DNA from 3 places in the Streptomyces sp. NBC_00158 genome. Region 2 is predicted to be linked to each of the others. Evidence: riboswitches for the same ligand, from Rfam matches in the RefSeq annotation. Region 2 holds a riboswitch; each other region holds the start of a gene.
What was found. A riboswitch is a leader RNA that binds a small molecule or an ion and turns the genes downstream of it on or off. The one in region 2 is predicted to bind thiamine pyrophosphate.

Region 1: it holds a riboswitch for thiamine pyrophosphate, as region 2 does, so the genes downstream of both, thiO (glycine oxidase ThiO) here and thiC (phosphomethylpyrimidine synthase ThiC) in region 2, are expected to answer to the same signal.
Region 3: it holds a riboswitch for thiamine pyrophosphate, as region 2 does, so the genes downstream of both, OG553_RS08300 (thiamine ABC transporter substrate binding subunit) here and thiC (phosphomethylpyrimidine synthase ThiC) in region 2, are expected to answer to the same signal.

Annotation. Positions count from the first base shown of each region.
Region 1 covers NZ_CP108161.1:5,351,300-5,355,591, reverse strand. Annotated here, with positions in the region: gene thiE (thiamine phosphate synthase) at 1-275, opposite strand, end outside; gene OG553_RS24635 (Rv2175c family DNA-binding protein) at 357-722, opposite strand; gene OG553_RS24630 (NAD(P)/FAD-dependent oxidoreductase) at 835-2,079, opposite strand; TPP riboswitch at 2,194-2,306, shown strand; gene thiO (glycine oxidase ThiO) at 2,304-3,485, shown strand; gene thiS (sulfur carrier protein ThiS) at 3,482-3,682, shown strand; gene OG553_RS24615 (thiazole synthase) at 3,687-4,292, shown strand, end outside.
Region 2 covers NZ_CP108161.1:3,614,854-3,619,145, forward strand. Annotated here, with positions in the region: gene thiC (phosphomethylpyrimidine synthase ThiC) at 1-1,603, opposite strand, end outside; TPP riboswitch at 1,597-1,741, opposite strand; gene OG553_RS16610 (YibE/F family protein) at 1,781-3,247, shown strand; gene OG553_RS16615 (SsgA family sporulation/cell division regulator) at 3,288-3,737, opposite strand; gene OG553_RS16620 (IclR family transcriptional regulator) at 3,835-4,292, opposite strand, start outside.
Region 3 covers NZ_CP108161.1:1,888,031-1,892,322, forward strand. Annotated here, with positions in the region: gene OG553_RS08295 (ABC transporter permease) at 1-803, opposite strand, end outside; gene OG553_RS08300 (thiamine ABC transporter substrate binding subunit) at 854-1,954, opposite strand; TPP riboswitch at 2,039-2,148, opposite strand; gene rlmN (23S rRNA (adenine(2503)-C(2))-methyltransferase RlmN) at 2,209-3,324, opposite strand; gene OG553_RS08310 (phosphatidate cytidylyltransferase) at 3,505-4,292, opposite strand, start outside.

The DNA of each region.
Region 1 (4,292 bases), 1.7 Mb from region 2:
GGGATGTCGCCCTGGCCGAGGTGCAGGACGTCGGAGCCGATGGCGTGCGCGACGTCGGCGCGGTCGTTGACGGCGAGGAGCTTGCCGTGGCGGCGGGCGGCCTCGGCGAAGACCTGGAGGTGTTCGAGCTCCTCACCCGCCTCCATGCCCTTGTCGCGGAGCTGGACGATGTCGACTCCGCCGGCCAGGACGGCGTCCAGGAACTCGGGGAGGTCCCCCTGCCGCTTGCGTGCGTCCGTGCACAGGTAGAGCCGGGCGTCGGACAGCTGCTGCATGGGAGTACCCCTCGGGTGGTGATGGTGCGGTGTGCGGGCGGGCCGAGGTTACCCGGCCCGCCGCATCCGTGGATCAGCCGCTCAGAGGGCGAGCGCCTGGGCGCGGCGCTTCACCTCCGTGCCGCGGTTCTCCCGCAGCGCCTGCACGGGGGTGCCGGGCAGGCTCGCGTCCTCGGTGAAGAGCCACTCCAGCATCTCCTCGTCGGAGAAGCGGTCGTCTCGCAGTACGGTCAGCAGTCCGACGAGGCCCTTGACGACCTTGTCGCCGTCGATGAACTGCGCCGGCACCTGCAGGGCGCGGTTCTCGCCCCGCCGTACGGCGATCAGCTGCCCTTCCTTCACCATCTGGCGGACCCGGGTCACCTCGATGTCGAGCATCTCCGCGATGTCGGGGAGGTACAGCCAGGAGGGGACAAGGGCGTCGATCTTTGCGTCAATCTCGGTCACGGGCACAAGCCTGCCACTTCGGACGGGCAGCCGGTACCCGGCCCCGTCCGTCCGGGGCCGGGCCGGGGGCCGGACGGGGCCGGGCCGCGCGTCCGGCCGGCCCCGGGAGGCGTCAGGCCAGGGCCGACTTCAGCGGAACGGCCGGGTCCGCGACCTTGGCCGGGTCCACGGGCACACCGGTCTCGATCAGCTTCCGGCCCTGCGCGAGGTCCCGGGGGCGGCCCACGGCCAGCACGGCTGCCAGCGCGCCCCCGCGCAGCCAGCACACCGACCAGGTGGCGCCGGCCGGGTCCCCGCGCCACAGCAGGGTGTCGGCCCCGCCGTGGTGGCCCGCGTACTGGACGAAGCGGCCGAACTGCTCCGACCAGAAGTACGGCACCGGGTCGTAGACCTGGACCGGTTCCCCGGCCAGCACGTTCGCAGCGACGGCCCGGGGGCCCTGGAGGGCGTTGTCCCAGTGGTGGACCAGCAGCCGCGTCCCGTAGCGGGCCGACGGGAAGGAGGAGCAGTCGCCGACCGCGTACACGCCGGGGAGCGAGGTGCGCAGGTACGCGTCCGCGGTGACCGAGCCGTCGGCGCCGAGCTCGACCCCGGTCCCGGCGAGCCAGTCGGTGGCCGGCCGGGCGCCGATGCCGACGACGACGGCCCCGGCGGGCAGCTCGCGGCCGTCCGCCAGCAGCACCCGGCCCTCCTCGATCCCGGCGACCCTCGCGCCGGTGAGCAGCGTGGCTCCGGCCTCCGCGTACCACCGGGCCATCGGCTCGGCGACCTCGGCGGGCAGGGCCCCCGACAGCACCCGGTCCGCCGCCTCGACGACCGTGACGGCGCAGCCGGCCTCGCGGGCCGCGGTGGCGAACTCGGCGCCGATCCAGCCGGCCCCGACCACGACGGCCTCGGGGGCGGCGGCCAGCACCGGGCGCAGCCGGGCGGCGTCGTCGAGGGTGCGCAGCAGGTGGACGCCGGGGACCCCCTCGGTGCCGGGCAGGGTCAGCGGCACGGCTCCGGTGGCCAGCACGAGGACCTCGTACGGAACCGGACCGGCCTCGGTGTCGACCTCGCGGGCCCCGGCCCGCAGCCCCGTGACCTCGGTGCCGAGGCGCAGGTCGATGCGCAGGCCCTCGAAGTCCACCTCGAACGCGGAGTCCTCGGCCTTGCCGAGCAATACCGCCTTGGAGAGCGGGGGCCGGTCGTAGGGCTGGTGGGGTTCGGCGCCCAGCAGGGTCACGGGGCCCTCGTAGCCCTGTTCCCGCAGGGCCACGGCGGTCTGCACGCCGGCCATTCCGGCGCCCACGATCACGACACCGGGGTTCGTCTGTTCCGTCTGCTGTTCCGTCTGCTGTTCCGTCTGCTCACTCACGCGGCCCACCCTAGTGAACTGACGGGCCGTCAGGAACAGGGGGCGTGGAGATCGTCCGCCCGGCAGCGGGGAGGCAGCCTTACCCGACCCCGGCGCCGGGGTTAACCTGGCCACCGTACCTATCGCGGGAGTCCGGGCGCACCGGGCTGAGAGGGAGGCTGGCCGGCCTCCGACCGTACGAACCTGATCCGGGTCATGCCGGCGAAGGGAGGGGCTGGACGCCCATGCACTCATCTCGGAACGGATCCGACAAGGGATCCGACGTCCTCGTCATCGGGGGCGGCATCATCGGCCTGGTCACCGCCTGGCGGGCGGCCCGGCACGGCCTGAGCACCGCACTCGCCGACCCCGACCCCGGGGGCGGCGCCGCCCGCGTCGCCGCCGGCATGCTCGCCGCCGTCACCGAGCTCCACTACGGCGAGGAGACCCTCCTCGGCCTCAACGTCGCCTCCGCCGCCCGCTACCCCGACTTCGCCGCCGAGCTCACCGAAGCCAGCGGCGGCATCGACCTCGGCTACCGCGCCTGCGGCACCCTCGCCGTCGCCCTCGACGCCGACGACCGCCTCCACCTGCGGGAACTCCACGCCCTCCAGCGCCGCTGCGGCCTGGAGTCCGAATGGCTCACCGGCCGCGAATGCCGCCGCCTCGAACCGATGCTCGCCCCCGGCGTACGCGGCGGCCTGCGCGTCGACGGCGACCACCAGGTCGACCCCCGCCGGCTCGCCGACGCCCTGCTCGCCGCCTGCGAACGAGCGGGCGTGACCATCCACCGGGCCCGCGCGCAGCGGCTCCTCGTCACCGCCGACCGGGCCTGCGGAGCCCTCCTCGACGACGGCACGCAGCTGCACGCCGACCAGGTCGTACTCGCCGCGGGCTCGCTCAGCGGCCGGCTGGCCGGCGTACCCGCGGACGCGGTACCGCCCGTACGCCCGGTCAAGGGACAGGTGCTGCGCCTCGCCGTACCGCCCGCCTACGCGCCCTTCCTCTCCCGGACGGTACGGGCCGTCGTACGCGGCAGCCACGTCTACCTGGTGCCCCGCGAGAACGGCGAACTCGTCGTCGGAGCCACCAGCGAGGAACTCGGCTGGGACACCACCGTCACCGCCGGCGGGGTCTACGAACTGCTGCGCGACGCCCACGAACTGGTCCCCGGCATCACCGAACTGCCGCTCGTCGAGACCCGGGCCGGCCTGCGCCCCGGCTCCCCCGACAACGCCCCGCTCCTCGGCCCCACCAACCTCCCCGGCCTGCACCTGGCCACCGGGCACTACCGCAACGGGGTCCTGCTCACCCCGCTCACCGGCGACGTGATGGCGGAACTGCTGACCACCGGCACCGTGCCGGAGATCGCCCGCCCCTTCACCCCGCGCCGCTTCTCCTCCACGCGTCAGGAGTCCTACGCATGACCATCTCCGTCAACGGCGAGCCGCGCGAGATCGCGGCCGGCACCACCCTCGACGCGGTGGTCGCCACCCTCACCACCGCCCCCTCCGGCGTGGCCGCCGCCCTCAACGAGACCGTCGTCCCGCGCGGACAGTGGCCCGCCACCTCGGTGGGCGAAGGCGACCGGATCGAGATCCTCACCGCGGTCCAGGGAGGCTGAACACATGGCTGACGACGTCTTCACCCTGGGCGGCCGGACCTTCTCCTCCCGCCTGATCATGGGCACGGGCGGAGCCCCGAGCCTCGACATCCTCGAACGCGCCCTCATCGCCTCCGGGACCGAACTCACCACGGTGGCCATGCGCCGCCTGGACCCCACCGTCCAGGGATCCGTCCTGTCGGTCCTGTCCAAGCTGGACATCGCCGTCCTCCCCAACACCGCCGGCTGCTTCACCGCCGGCGAGGCCGTCCTCACCGCCCGGCTGGCACGGGAGGCACTCGGCACCGACTGGATCAAGCTGGAGGTCGTCGCCGACGAGCGCACCCTGCTCCCCGACGGCGTCGAGCTGCTCGACGCCGCGGAGGTCCTGGTCGACGAGGGCTTCACCGTCCTCCCGTACACCAACGACGACCCGGTCCTCGCCCGCAAACTGGAGGACGTCGGCTGCGCGGCGATCATGCCGCTGGGCTCGCCGATCGGCTCCGGCATGGGCATCCGCAACCCGCACAACTTCGAGCTGATCGTCGAGCGCGCCGGCGTCCCCGTCATCCTCGACGCGGGCGCCGGGACCGCGTCGGACGTCACCCTGGCCATGGAACTCGGCTGCGCG
Region 2 (4,292 bases):
GCTCGGCCGGCAGGGTCTCGTCGTGGAACTCACGGGCCGTGTCGGGGTCGAGGGCCAGGTTGAACTGGTCCTCCCAGCGGAACTCGAACCGCGCGTCCGACAGGGCGTCGTCCCACTCCTGGGCACCCGGGTGGCCCTTGGCCAGGTCCGCCGCGTGCGCGGAGATCTTGTACGTGATGACGCCGGTCTTCACGTCGTCCCGGTTGGGCAGGCCCAGGTGCTCCTTGGGCGTCACGTAGCAGAGCATCGCGGTGCCCCACCAGGCGATCATCGCGGCGCCGATGCCCGAGGTGATGTGGTCGTACGCGGGCGCGACGTCCGTCGTCAGCGGGCCGAGCGTGTAGAACGGCGCCTCCTCGCAGATCTCCTGCTGGAGGTCGATGTTCTCCTTGATCTTGTGCATCGGGACGTGGCCCGGGCCCTCGATCATCGTCTGCACGTTGTGCCGCTTGGCGATGGTGTTCAGCTCGCCCAGGGTCTTCAGCTCCGCGAACTGCGCGGCGTCGTTGGCGTCCGCGATGGAGCCGGGCCGCAGGCCGTCGCCCAGCGAGTACGTGACGTCGTACGTCGCGAGGATCTCGCAGAGCTCCTCGAAGTTCGTGTAGAGGAAGTTCTCCTTGTGGTGCGCCAGGCACCAGGCAGCCATGATCGAACCGCCGCGGGAGACGATGCCGGTCTTGCGACGGGCGGTCAGCGGCACGTACGGCAGCAGCACGCCGGCGTGGACCGTCATGTAGTCGACGCCCTGCTCGGCCTGCTCGATGACCGTGTCCTTGTAGATCTCCCAGGTCAGGTCCTCGGCCCTGCCGTCGGCCTTCTCCAGGGCCTGGTAGAGCGGCACGGTGCCGATCGGGACCGGGGAGTTGCGCAGCACCCACTCGCGGGTGGTGTGGATGTTGCGGCCGGTGGAGAGGTCCATGACCGTGTCGGCACCCCAGCGGGTCGCCCAGGTCATCTTCTCCACCTCCTCCTCGATCGAGGAGGTGACCGCGGAGTTGCCGATGTTGGCGTTGACCTTCACCAGGAACTTCTTGCCGATGATCATCGGTTCGATCTCCGGGTGGTTCACGTTGGCCGGGAGCACCGCGCGGCCTGCGGCGATCTCCTCGCGAACGACCTCGGGGGAGACGTTCTCGCGGATCGCGACGTACTCCATCTCCGGGGTGATCTCGCCCCGGCGGGCATACGCGAGCTGCGTGACGGCGGCGCCGCCGCGGCCCCGGCGGGGCTGGCGCGGACGGCCCGGGAAGACCGCGTCGAGGTTCTTGAGGCCCCCGCGCGGCGAGGTGTGCTTGATGCCGTCGTCCTCGGGGCGGACGGGGCGTCCCGCGTACTCCTCGGTGTCGCCGCGGCCGATGATCCAGTTCTCGCGCAGGGGGGCGAGGCCCCGGCGGACGTCGGTCTCGATCTGCGGGTCGGTGTACGGCCCGGACGTGTCGTAGAGCGTCACGTCCTTGCCGTTGGTGAGGTGGACCTGGCGGACCGGCACCCGGATGTCGGGGCGGGAGCCCGCCACGTAGCCCTTGTGCCAGCCCGGCTGGCGCTCGGTCTGGCCGTCGGCGTCCTGGCTGACGGCAGGCGTGCGTGCGTCCTGAATGGTCATGAGACCTATCTCCCTACGCCGGCATTACCCGGTAACAGGTTCGGCGGTCGACGCAGCCTCCTCCCGTACGCATTCTCATGCGCGTACGGTGATCAGCGCCCTCTCAGCCCGGTGCTCCGAGCTCCCGCGTTGTGCAAAGTAGCCCCCACGTTAGCGTCGTGTGTGGCGTGCTGAACAGTGGGCCCCCTCATCTCTTGCGATGATCTGCCGGTGACGTCCTCGCCGCAGCCTCCCCACGAGCCCACAGAGCCCTTGGGCCACACCGGCCACGAGCATGCGTCCCACGGGCATGCCGCAGCCTCCTCCCACGGGCATTCGCACGGCCAAGGACACGGCCACGGTCATGGCCACAGCCATGGCCACGGGCCGGCCGCTCCGGTCTCCAAGCACCTGCGCAAGGTGATCGCCGCCGTACTGATCCCCTTCGCCGCCGCCGTCTTCGTCGGCATGGCCGTGCTCTGGCCCGGCGGAGCCCCCGCGCACGAGCGCACCGGGGTGGGCTTCGACCGGCAGACCCAACAGGGCAAGGTCGTCGCTCTCGCGAAGGTCGACTGCAAATCGGTGAACGCCGCGCAGGTCCCTCCCACTGGCGACACCTCCACCCCCGAGGGACGCGAGGCGCAGGCCGCCCGGACCGGCGAGTGCAAGAAGGCCACCGTCGAGGTGACCAGCGGACCGGAGCAGGGCCGGGCCTTCTTCGAGATCGTCCAGCCGGGTGCGCCGCGGCAGTTGGAGAAGGGGCAGGAGGTGGTGGTGGCGTACGCGCCGGACGCTCCCCGGGACCTCCAGTACTCGGTGATCGACCTGAACCGGAAGTTCCCGATGGCGCTGCTGGCCGGCATCTTCGCCGTCGCGGTCGTCGTGGTCGGCCGGATGCGCGGCCTCTTCGCCCTCATCGCGCTCGTCGTCAGTTTCGGGGTGCTGACGCTCTTCATCCTCCCGGCGATCCTGCAGGGCTCCAACCCGCTGCTCGTGGCGGTCATCGGCGCCAGCGCGATCATGCTGATCGCCCTCTACATGTGCCACGGGCTGACGGCGAGGACCTCGGTCGCCGTCCTCGGCACGCTGGTCTCGCTCCTGCTGATCGGGCTGCTGGGCTCGCAGTTCATCGGCTGGGCGTTCCTGAGCGGCAACACGGACGACAACACCGGGCTGATCCACGGGCTCTACCCGAACATCGACATGAGCGGTTTGCTGCTCGCAGGCGTGATCATCGGATCCCTGGGCGTGCTCGACGACGTGACCGTCACTCAGACCTCGGCCGTCTGGGAACTCCACCAGGCCGACCCGGACATGGGTCCGCGCGCCCTGTACCGGGCCGCCATCCGGATCGGCCGCGACCACATCGCCTCGGTGGTGAACACCCTCGTCCTGGCGTACGCGGGCGCCGCGCTGCCGCTCCTGCTGCTGTTCTCGATCGCGAACAGCAGCATGGGCACGGTGGCCAACAGCGAGCTGGTCGCGGAGGAGATCGTACGGACCCTCGTGGGCTCGATCGGGCTCGTGGCCTCGGTGCCGGTGACCACGGCGCTCGCGGCCCTGGTGGTCTCAGCCGACCGGCCCGGCGCGGCCGGCGGAACGACCGGGAGCCCGGCGGCGGCCCCGGCCCGCGGCGGCCGGGGCCGCCGCCGGCGCAAGCGCTGAGGAGGGGCGGGGCCCGGGCCGAGGCTCGTGGGGCCCTGCCTCAGCCCGCCTTCCGCTCGTCGTGCTGCGACTCGGAGAGGATCTTTCCGAGTGCCTGGTCGAGGCTCTCCTCGAAGTCGCCGAGGTTGCGCTCCTGACCGAGCGGAACGAGCCGGTCGGTCCGGTCCAGGAACGCGACGAGCGGCCCCGCGCCGGCCCGGAACAGGGCCCGGTCGCCACCGACCTGAAGCCGGATGTGGACGTCGGACAGCTCGTCCGGATCGGTGGGCGCGATGTGCACGTCACCGTCACCACTGGGCTTGTTGATGCCGTCGAGAAGCAGCTCCCGGCCGAACGCCCAGGTCACCGGCGCATCTCCGGGAAGGTGGAAGGTCAGACGTACCGCGTAGGGGTCACGGGCCTCGTACCGGAGCTCGACCGGGATCCGGAACGCGAGCTCCTCGGAAACGAGGAAGCTCATCATGACCTCTGCCTGTACCGACTCGCGCATTGCCTACCCCGCTGTAGTGGAAGTGGCCAGGAATGATCCCCCAGGGCCGTCTTGACAAGGGTGGTGGAAGCGCCAGCAGATCACAAGGAGTGAGTTTTCAGATACTGATAGAGAAGGAGAGGGTGCTCAACAGCGCGCCTACTTCACTCCGTAGTCGATCAACCACATAGAGCAATCGGTCTTCTTGGTGCACAGGAAGGGAAACCGCCATGGTCGCGGCGGCATCGCCGGCCGTGATCGGGATGGCGGCGCACACCGTTCCGAGCGCGTACTCCTGACGCTCCGTAACCGGCTGCATCCGTTCCAGGGACCCGATCCGCTGCTCCAACGCGTGCATGTCCCGGACCGTGTAGGGCGTGATGCTCTCGACCGGGTGCCGGTCGTAGTAGTCCCGGCGCGTCTTCTCGTCGAGCTGGCCCAGCAGGCACTGGCCGATGGCGTGGGCGTGGGCGGTCGCACGGAAGTCGGCCCATTCCTGGCAGGCCGGGCTGGCCGGGGTGTCCGAGACGCCCACGACCTCGATCTCACCCTCGCGGTAGACCGCGAAGTAGACGG
Region 3 (4,292 bases), 1.7 Mb from region 2:
GGACGCGCGGTGCGCGAGGGGTCCACCAGCCGCAGCGCGGTCTCCCGCCGGCGCACGGTCCACGCGTGCACGGCGAGGACGGCGGCGATGGCCGCGAACTGCACCATCGTCAGCACGGCGGCGGTCGGCAGGTCCAGCAGCTGCGCCGTCTGCCGGTAGACCTCCACCTCCAGGGTGGCGTACGCGGGCCCGCCCAGGATCTGCACGACGCCGAAGGAGCTGAACGTGAACAGGAACACCATCAGCGAGGCCGCGGCCACCGCCGGCCCGAGCGCGGGCAGCGTCACCCGCCGCCACGCCGCGAACCGCCCGGCGCCCAGCACCCGGGCGGCCTCCTCCTGGCGCGGGTCCAGCTGCGCCCAGAGGCCGCCGACGGTCCGCACCACGACGGCGTAGTTGAAGAAGACGTGGGCGAGCAGGATCGCCCACACGGTGGTGTCCAGCCGGACGCCCCACAGCTCGTCGAGCAGCCCGCCCCGGCCGACCAGCGCCAGGAAGGCACTGCCGACGACCACGGTCGGCAGCACGAAGGGGACGGTGACCAGCGCGCGCAGCAGCTGCTTGCCGGGGAACTCCAGCCGCGCGAACACGTACGCGCCCGGCAGCGCCAGGAGCAGGGTGAGGGCGGTCGAGGCGAGCGCCTGCCAGGTGGTGAACCACAGCACGCCGGCGATGTCGGGCCGGGCGAGGACCTCGCCGATCCGGCCGAACTGCCAGCCCTCGTCCGTCTTGAGCCCGCGGCCGACGATCGCGGCGACGGGGTAGGCGAAGAACAGTCCGAAGAAGGCGAGCGGCACGGCCATCAGAGCGAGTCTGACGGCCGTGGCGCGCCCGCCCCCCGCGGTAAGGCGCTCTACTTCACGACGAGCGAGGACCACGTCTTGACCCACTGCTCACGGTTCTTGGCGATGGCCTCCGGAGCGACGTTCTCCGGCTTGTCGACCACGACGCCGTGCTTCGTGAACAGCTCCGGCAGCTTCGCGTCCTTGACGACCGGGTTCACGAACATCTGGAGCGGCATGTCCTCCTGGAACTTCTTGGAGACCAGGAAGTCGATGAGGGCCTTGCCGCCCTCCTCGTTCTTCGCACCCTTGAGCAGGCCCGCGAACTCGATCTGGCGGAAGCAGGTGCCGGTGGCCACGCCCGTGGGCGCCTCGGCCGGCTGCGGCTCGCCGTAGAGGACCTCGACCGGCGGGCTGGAGGCGTAGGAGACGACCAGCGGGCGGTCGCCCTTGGCCTTCTTGCCGCCGGCGGAGCCGGAGAACCGCTCGTTGTAGGCCTGCTCCCAGCCGTCGACGACCTCGACGCCGTTGGCCTTGAGCTTGGTCCAGTAGTCCTTCCAGCCCTCCTCGCCGTACTTGCCGACGGAGGCGAGGAGGAAGCCGAGGCCGGGCGAGGAGGTCGCGGCGTTCTCGGTGACCAGCAGGTTCTTGTACTCGGGCTTGAGCAGGTCGTCCAGCGTCTGCGGCGGGGCGATCTTCTTGTCGGCGAAGTACGCCTTGTCGTAGTTGACGCAGATGTCGCCGGAGTCGACCGGGGTGACGCGGTGCTGCTTGTCGAGGACGTACTCGGGCTTCACCGTGTCCAGGCCCTTGGCCTCGTACGGCGTGAAGACGCCGTTGTCGAGGGCGCGCGAGAGCAGGGTGTTGTCGACGCCGAAGAAGACGTCGCCGCGCGGGGAGCCCTTGGTGAGGATCTCCTGGTTGAGGGCGGCGCCGGCGTCACCGGACTTCAGCACCTTGACGGTGTAGCCGCTCTGCTGCTCGAACTCCTTGAGGACCGTGTCGGTCACGTTGAAGGAGTCGTGGGAGACGAGCGTGACGGTCTTGGACTTCGGGGCGTCGGTCGCGCCCGCGGACTTGTCCTTGGCGTCGCCGCCGCCGCAGGCACTGAGCGTGGTGACGCCGAGCGCGGCCGCGAGCGCGGCGCCCGCGATCTTCCTGGTGGTGCTCACTGGTGATTCCTCCTGGGATGACCAGGAGAAGACGCGGCCCTGCCCGGCGCTCTGTGGGAGCGGACGCCGGGCAGGGCGCAACAGCTTGAGTGGTGACCGAACTTCCTACCCCGAATGACCGGGGCGAGGTTCAGAGGGTCTGCGGATGACGGATACCGCACTCTCAGCGCTGTGGCGCTCCCCTGTCGGAATATGCAATTGGTTCGGCCACAGGGTACCCCTGCGGCCGATTCACGCGGACGCCCGTCCGGAATCTATCGTTCCGAGGCGGCGAGCTGGCCGCACGCGCCGTCGATCTCCTGGCCGCGGGTGTCGCGGACGGTCACGGGCACCCCGTGGCGGGCGATCGCCTCGACGAAGGCCTTCTCGTCCTCGGGGCGGGAGGCGGTCCACTTCGAGCCCGGCGTCGGGTTCAGCGGGATCAGGTTGACGTGTACGCGCTTGCCCTTGAGCAGGCGGCCCAGCAGGTCGCCGCGCCAGGCCTGGTCGTTGATGTCGCGGATCAGGGCGTACTCGATGGAGATGCGGCGGCCGGACTTCTCCGCGTACTCCCAGGCCGCGTCGAGGACCTCGCGGACCTTCCAGCGGGTGTTCACCGGGACGAGGGTGTCGCGCAGCTCGTCGTCCGGGGCGTGCAGCGAGACCGCGAGGCGGCACTTGAAGCCCTCGTCGGCGAACCGCAGCATCGCCGGGACCAGGCCGACGGTGGAGACGGTGATGCCGCGCTGCGACAGGCCCAGGCCGTCGGGCTCCGGGTCGGTGAGGCGGCGGATGGCGCCGACGACGCGCTTGTAGTTCGCCAGCGGCTCGCCCATGCCCATGAAGACGATGTTGGACAGCCGGGCCGGGCCGCCGGGGACCTCGCCGTCGCGCAGGGCGCGCATGCCGTCGACGATCTGGTGCACGATCTCGGCGGTGGAGAGGTTGCGGTCCAGGCCGGCCTGGCCGGTGGCGCAGAACGGGCAGTTCATGCCGCAGCCGGCCTGCGAGGAGATGCACATCGTCACCCGGTCGGGGTAGCGCATCAGCACGGACTCGACGAGCGTGCCGTCGTGCAGCTTCCACAGGGTCTTGCGGGTGGTGTCGTCGTCGCAGCTGATGTGCCGCACGACGTTCATGAGCTCCGGCAGCAGCTCCTGCTGGAGCTTCTCGCGCGAGGCGGCGGGGATGTCGGTCCACTCGGCCGGGTCGTGCGCGTAGCGGGCGAAGTAGTGCTGGGAGAGCTGCTTGGCCCGGAACGGCTTCTCGCCGATCGCGGCCACGGCCTCACGGCGCTCGGCCGGGGTGAGGTCGGCGAGGTGCCGGGGCGGCTTCTTCGCTCCGCGGGGCGCGACGAAGGTGAGCTCGCCCGGAACGGGACGCGGGGCCATGCGGTACTCCTCGGTACGACGGGGTGGGGGTCACCCCGCGCGTGCAGGGCCGGTCCGCGGCCACTCGGCCGCCGGACGGAAAGGGCGCGCCGCGTGAACACGGCGCGCCCTCCAGGATAACCCGGCCCCGACCCGTAAGCCGGTGCTCCGCCCCCGGGCCCATGGGCCCGGGGCGCCACCTCAGCCGGTACCGACGAACGCGGCCAGCAGCAGCCACACCACCGGGGCGGTCGGCAGCAGGGAGTCCAGGCGGTCCATGATGCCGCCGTGGCCCGGGAGCAGTGTGCCCATGTCCTTGATGCCCAGGTCACGCTTGATCATCGACTCGCCGAGGTCACCCAGGGTGGCGGAGACCGCCACCGCGAGGCCCAGCAGCAGGCCCTGCCACCAGGCACCGCCGTCGATCAGGAACTCCATGCACAGCGCGCCGGCCACCATCGCGAAGGCCACCGCTCCGAAGAGCCCCTCGCGGGTCTTGCCGGGGCTGATGCGCGGGGCGAGCTTGGTCTTGCCGAAGCGCCAGCCGACCGCGTACGCCCCGGTGTCGCTGACCACGGTCAGCACCAGGAAGGTCACCACCCGCTGCGGGCCGTCGTCGGGGGTCAGCAGCATCGCGACGAAGGTGGCCAGGAAGGGCACGTAGAACGCCGCGAAGACGCCGGCCGTGACGTCCTTGAGGTAGTCCTCGGGAGGCTCGGTCATCCTCCACACGAGGACGGCCAGCGCGGTGAGCGCCATCGCCACCCACGCGCCCTCGGCCCCGCGGACGTACCCGGCGATGATCATCGCCGCGCCGCCGACCGCGAGCGGGACCAGCGGGGCCTTGATGCCCTTCTTCTCCTGGAGCCGGGAGGTGAGCTCCCACAGGCCGACCACGACCGCGACGACGATGACGCCGACGAAGACGGCCTTCACGATGAACAGCGAAGCGAAGATCACCGCGCCGAGGCCGACGCCGACCCCTATGG